One region of the Bacillus safensis genome, then DNA from elsewhere that is predicted to be linked to it. Evidence: predicted binding sites of a transcription regulator. Region 1 holds the regulator's gene; the other holds the start of a gene.
What was found. The regulator NrdR, encoded in region 1, represses ribonucleotide reductase genes. The targets are predictions, from matches to a motif close to AACACNATATATNGTGTT.
Positions count from the first base shown of each region.

Region 1 (3,414 bases):
GCGCTTTCTTTAGTGCTTCCGCACATGAAAGGGAAATTACACGGACTTGCACTCCGCGTACCAGTTTCCAATGTGTCGATGGTTGATCTTGTCGTTGACTTGAAAAAAGATGTCACAGCAGAAGAAGTCAATGCAGCCTTCTCGAATGCATCTAAAACATCTCTTGCCGGTATTTTAGATTACACAGATGAGCCGCTTGTCTCTACGGACTTTAACACAAATCCTTATTCAGCAGTCGTTGATGGACTGACAACGATGGTAATGGAAGGGAGAAAAGTGAAAGTTCTTGCATGGTATGACAATGAATGGGGTTATTCATGCCGAGTGGTTGACCTTGTAAAGTTTGTCGGCGCACAGATGAAAGAGCTGTCTGCTGTTTGAAATGAAGAAGACGATCGTCCCTTTTCAAGAAATGAGAGAAAATCCCACTAAAAACACAGCTTGCAAAATGGGTCTAAACAAAGTATACTATTTTTCGTGAACTTCTTGTTCGCAGACTCATTCGGGTATACTTAAAGGGTTAGGACCTCTTAGGACTAACTTTCCCCCGTGGTATATGTCCGGTCCGGCTGCTTAGAACTTCACTCTTTCATTCTTGTTTAAAGGGGGGTCCATGATGGAAACAATCGGACGTCACGTTATCTCCGAGCTATGGGGATGCGACTGTGATAAACTGAACGACATGGATTTTATTGAAAAAACGTTTGTAAATGCAGCTTTGAAATCAGGAGCTGAGGTAAGAGAGGTTGCTTTTCACAAATTTGCACCTCAAGGAGTAAGTGGAGTTGTCATTATTTCTGAATCTCATCTGACAATTCACAGCTTTCCTGAACATGGTTATGCGAGCATAGATGTTTATACTTGCGGTGACCTAGATCCGAATATTGCAGCAGATCATATCGGAGATGAATTAGGTGCTGAAACAAGAGAAAACATCGAAATTCCTCGAGGCATGGGACCTGTACAAGTAAAACAGGCACAAGCCAAAGCACTGTAAACATAAAAAAGATTGCAATGGGAGCTGGCCAAAAGCATTGAATGCCTTTGTGTTATGCTCCTTTTTATATTTTTTTGATAAAAAATCCAACATTCCCCAGCTTGTCTATACTTTTGTTCTAGGAAAACAAAGGTTTTTTTTATAAAATAAAGAAAGAGGCATTATGGCAAAGGGGATACGTGTATGACTTTAAGACAAAAGTTTAAGCGATTCATGTCAAACCATACAGAAACATCTGACGAGCATCCAGTGTCAGAACTGAAAAGCCATTACTACAAATCGACGAATGCACAAGTTTTTCAAGCGGTGGAAACCATTCTTTCCCGAAGCGATTCTTATCAAGTGACATCTGTTTCAGCAGAACGAGGTGAAATCAGCGCAAACATACGATTGCCGAAAAAAGCCTTTCTCGTGGCGACTGTCATTTCAATTCGTCCTTTTGAAACAGCTGTCGATTTTAATGTGACAACAGAAACGGCCCTGCCAACAGATTTCGGCTATAGTCAAAAGACCGTTCTGTCCCTTTATGATGAACTAGACAAACAACTTCCAAGAATAGATCGGAGCTGATGAAATGAAATGTCCCACATGTCAGCACCTTGGCACAAGGGTGCTTGATTCAAGACCAGTAGATGAAGGGAAATCCATCCGTCGTAGAAGAGAGTGCGAAAGCTGCCAATATCGCTTTACGACGTTTGAAAAATTAGAAGAATTACCGCTGATTGTGGTGAAAAAAGAAGGGATTCGAGAAGAATTCAGCCGGGAAAAAATGCTGAGAGGACTCATCAAAGCGTGTGAAAAGCGTCCTGTCGCTTTAAAGCAGCTGGAGGATGTCTGCTTTAATATCGAAAAAGAACTGCGCAATCAAGGCATGTCAGAGGTGAAAAGCGAGCTTGTAGGTGAAATGGTCATGGACGAGCTGGCGAAAATTGATGAAGTGTCTTACGTCAGGTTTGCCTCGGTTTATCGGCAGTTTAAAGACATCAATGTTTTTATTGATGAATTAAAAGATCTATTAAAGAAAGAACGCTAAAAAGAGCTGGAGATTCTTCATGCTCTTTTTCCTGCGTAAAGCGTAAAACGTAAAAAGAGTGTACAATGGAAACAATCGCAATTCATGGGGAGGATCAGCATATGACAGAGCATTGGAAGGAAGTGCTAGCCGTCGATCCGTATGTCGTCAAAAGCGCTTCATTGCTCGGTGACATCGATAGACAGCTCATCACTCTTTTATATCAGCCGCTTATTGGCATGTCCGCTTTCAGCTTATACATGACGCTGTGGGGTGAGCTGGAACAAAATCGTATGTGGGGGAAACCTGCACCTCATCGGCAGCTCATGGTCATGCTGCAGACGAATTTAAATGATATTTTTGAGGAACGTTTAAAGCTTGAAGCGATCGGCTTACTCCGCACATATGAACAGGAAACGGAAGAAGGCAGACTGTTTACATATGAGCTTGTACCGCCGCTAAGACCAGATGAGTTTTTCCAAGATGGTATGCTGAATGTCCTGCTGTACCATCGGGTTGAGAAAGCAAAATATATGCAGCTGCGTGATTATTTCTCCTATCCAGGTGTTCCTGCAGAAGCAAAGAACATTTCACGGTCGTTTGAAGAAGTCTTTCACGTATTGCAGCCAGGCGAGCGCAAGATGACAGAAGAAATTCATCAGGCGTCATCGCTTGATCAAGGCTATGAATATGTGACCGTTGGATCGAGTCAGCCGGCACCGCTCTCAGACGAATCCTTTGATTTCGATCTATTATTAGCAGGTATGTCTGACATGATGATTCCAAGAAAGGCTTTGACAAAGCAGGTAAAAGAAACAATTAAGAAGTTAGCTGTTGTATACGGCATCACCCCGCTTCAAATGCAAAATATTGTAGCAGGTGCATGCGGTTCGGATCAAATGATCTCAACAGAAGAGCTGAGAAAAGCAGCAAGAGACTGGTACCAAATTGAATACAGAGGCGAACAGCCAAAGCTGATTGATCAAAAACAGCCAAGACACTTGCGCCAAGATGCTTCAAAGACGCCGGCGGCTGATACTCCAGATGCAAAATTGATTGAAAAACTGGATCATATTTCGCCTAGAGAGCTGCTAAAAGACATGGCAGATGGTATTGAGCCAACGTATGCCGACTTAAGAATTGTCGAAGATATCATGCTCGAGCAGCAGCTAGAGCCAGGTGTCATGAATGTTCTCATCTACTATACATTACTCAAAACAGATATGAAGCTGTCAAAAACATATATGCAAAAAATCGCCGCTCATTGGGTGAGGAAGAAAATCAAAACCGTAGCAGCGGCCATGAAAATTGCCAAAGAAGAGAACAGACAAATGACAGAGTGGGCGCAGCAGAAAAAGCAGCGCAGCCCATATGGTACAGGAAAAGTTGTCCGGGAAGAGAAACT
Region 1 is NZ_CP154909.1:2,545,958-2,549,371, reverse strand. Features, by position in the region: gene AAYR28_RS13090 (glyceraldehyde-3-phosphate dehydrogenase) at 1-381, shown strand, start outside; gene speD (adenosylmethionine decarboxylase) at 617-997, shown strand; gene AAYR28_RS13080 (hypothetical protein) at 1,181-1,567, shown strand; gene nrdR (transcriptional regulator NrdR) at 1,572-2,030, shown strand; gene AAYR28_RS13070 (replication initiation and membrane attachment family protein) at 2,132-3,414, shown strand, end outside.

Region 2 (3,414 bases), 870 kb from region 1:
TGGTTCAAGGCATGCTCTCTGTTTACATTATCTTGGAACATGATATATGGATAGCCTGATTCTGAGCGTAGAACAGCCAATTTTTCAAGAAGCTTTCTCGGATTGACTTTTTCTTTTTTGACTTTCGGGTTTTCTACAAGCTCGTCATACATTTCTTCCATGTCCATCTCATCAAGATGCTGTCCATATTCTTTATAGACTGTATGCGGATAGAAAGTGTAAGCTGTTTTATCTTCTCTAGCAAGCTCGATAAATTTATCCGGGATGACGACTCCAATAGACAGAGTTTTCACGCGAACATCTTCATCGGCAGAGATTTTTTTCGTATCTAAGAAATCATTGATATCTCTGTGGAAAATATTCAGGTAGGCACTGCCTGATCCTTGTCTTTGCCCCATTTGATCTGCATATCTGAATGCATTATCAAGAAGCTTCATCACGCCGACGACACCTTTTGTCGCGTTTTCTACATCTTTGATTGCTTCGCCTTTTGCACGAAGTTTTGACAGGTTCAAACTGACACCGCCGCCTAATTTTGACAGCTGCATGGAAATATCAATCGCTCTTGAAATATCGTTTAGTGAGTCATTTACTTCAAGCAAGAAGCAGCTCACAAGCTCACCGCGTCTTTTACGTCCAGCGTTCAAGAAGGTTGGTGTACTTGGCTGGTACTCTTGATTGATCATCAGTTCTACAAACTCAAGTGCTTTTTCTTTATCTCCACCCGCAAAGAAAAGTGCTACAACTGAAATGCGGTCTTCATAGCGTTCAAGGATTTTCTTTTTATCATTTGTTTTCAGTGCATAGTCATTGTAAAACTTAAATGCACTCATAAATGATGGGAATCTAAACTTTTTGGCATATGCAGCTTCAAAGACTTCTTTAATGTCTGCCATGCTGTATTGTCTTAAGAATTCTTCCTCATAGTAGTCGTTTTCTATTAAGTAATCAATCTTCTCTTCTAGATTGTGAAAAAAGACCGTGTTTTGATTAATGTAATCTACGAAATAACTATGTACAGCTTCTTTGTCCTTATCGAACTGAAACTTTCCTTCTTTTTGAATCATAATCTCGTTATTTAATTGTATCCACTTTGGAACCTGATTTTGTGACAATTCTTTCTACCTCCTGTGTAAACAATTCAACATCCCTTTTTGTTCCGCTTAGTTCAAAGGTGTGCAAAATAGGAACTTGATATTGTTTAGAAATCGTATCGGCGCTTTTTGCAAAATTATCTCCCCACACTTTGTTGCCACTCACCGCAACACCTAGTAAAAGGTGAGCATTTTTCTCTAAAAAAGACTGAGTGGTACTAGGGACTTGTCCAAATCCTGTCGTAAAGGTGACGAGAATAAACGGCGTATCCAAAAACTCTTCTCCAGTCAATTTTCGTTTGTCTGTAAAAGGGGTCTTGTCCAAAAAGCGTTGAACATTTCCTGTTTTTGAATCAAATACGATTTGAATCAATTCCATCACGACCTAGTTTTTAGTATTGTTGATCATTTCGCCATTCACTATATATAGTATACTATGTTTTTTCAAAACACAACATATAGATGTTCGAAACGAAAAAAATCAACCAACCCGGCCGAACCTTCATAGCCGAACTCGTACGTTCAAATAAATAGAGCAGAACAGGATCTAAAAATAGACTGCTCTACTCCCTATTCAACTGAAACCGAAATCTATCATAACACGAAAAAAAATCGCTTAGTAGACTAGACTTTTTGTTTTATTTTTTGTAGGCATCGCACTGTAAATCTTCTGACACTTCTGTAATTTCTACTTCAACACCTAATTCTTTTAGCACCGCTTCAAGCGCAGAGACGATTGAAGCTTCTCTCACTAATTCTTTCCCATTTACAGAAACACTCGTTCCATATTCGAAACAGGAATCGTCTTCACAAGTTTGTTCCCAATGATTAATTTTAATTTTATGTGTCATGAACTCATCCTTTTCTGTCTAGATGTCTGATGCATGATTATAGTGTAGCGGCTTCACATTCATTTGTAAATTTACGTGCTTACTCTTCTTCATCAGAGCCATCATCATATTCTTCGTCGTCCCATTCATCTATGTATTTCGTTGTAACGAGAGTCAGCTCTCCTTCTTTTTCATCAAACCGGTACACATGTACTTGATCATCTTTCACAACAGCAAAATGATTATTTTTTAGTGCAGCAGATGATGGTAAAATTCCATCTGCATTTTCATGAGAATGGTTATTCCAACTTTCTTGTCTCGTTTCAATGTTTGAGATAGCGCACGATCCAAACAAGACAACAATTCCAATCAAAAGGAGGATCACTCTAATCCTTCTTAATTCAAGCTCTGCATTTTCCATATGAATCCCCTCACCCTTCTAATATCCAATAAGGAATTATACGGAAAATTGGCAGAAAAGTTTCATTGCATACAAAATAGCCCCTCTGCACTGACAAAAAACGTAGCGGGTTCCGGCCGGTTTATTCGCAGAGGCATGGGGCTATTTTAAATACAACATATCCTATTCTAATTCTAGATTTACATTCTTTTGAGGTGCAAATGTAGAAATGGCGTGTTTATAAATAAGCTGCTGCTTCCCTTCTGTTTCAAGCAGCACCGTGAAATTGTCAAACCCTTTCACTTGACCGCGAAGCTGAAAGCCATTCAGCAAGAATACTGTGACAAATGTATTGTCTTTGCGGATCTGATTCAAAAACTGCTCCTGAATATTAATCGGTTTCATGTTTCGTCCTCCTTGATTCTGATAACTACAGTTTCGCTTTAAGTCCAAGCTTTCCTGCTATATATGCGAAAATTTCCTCTTTTTTGTCTGAAAAGTGGCAAGGCGGTGTCATATCAAACCAAGTGACCGCCATTTTATTACGGAACCACGTGAACTGACGCTTCGCATATCTACGGGAATTTTGCTTTAATTGCCCGATGGCTTCATCAAGTGAGCAGTCACCTTGAAAATAGGCATACAGCTCTTTATAACCAATGGCTTGAACAGACTGACAATCCTTCAAGCCAGATTGATAAAGTGCTCTCACTTCTTCAATCAAGCCCTCATCTATCATCATATCAATTCTTTGATGAATGCGCTCGTACAAAACCTCTCGATCCATTTTCAGCCCAATGAAGGCTGTATCATAAAGAGGAACTTCTTGATGCCCGTTTTGCATCTCCGACATTTTCTGACCTGTTGTATGAATCACTTCCAGCGCCCGGATCACGCGGCGGACGTTATTTGGATGAATAGCGTTTGCCGCATCAGGATCTACTGCCTTTAGCTTTTCGTGCAGCAAAAGCGCGCCGTGCTGCTGTTCAAAGAGCGTCATTTCTTCTCTAAAAGCAGGATCACTTTTCTCATCCGTAAATGTGTAATCATATAAAACAGATTGGATATAGAGGCCTGTTCCGCCGACAAT
Region 2 is NZ_CP154909.1:1,674,390-1,677,803, reverse strand. Features, by position in the region: gene nrdE (class 1b ribonucleoside-diphosphate reductase subunit alpha) at 1-1,115, opposite strand, end outside; gene nrdI (class Ib ribonucleoside-diphosphate reductase assembly flavoprotein NrdI) at 1,075-1,467, opposite strand; gene AAYR28_RS08495 (hypothetical protein) at 1,733-1,945, opposite strand; gene AAYR28_RS08490 (YmzC family protein) at 2,025-2,345, opposite strand; gene hfq (RNA chaperone Hfq) at 2,508-2,729, opposite strand; gene miaA (tRNA (adenosine(37)-N6)-dimethylallyltransferase MiaA) at 2,755-3,414, opposite strand, start outside.
Region 2: a site for NrdR is predicted at 1,511-1,528, ahead of nrdI (class Ib ribonucleoside-diphosphate reductase assembly flavoprotein NrdI). Genes of this name have one in related genera too.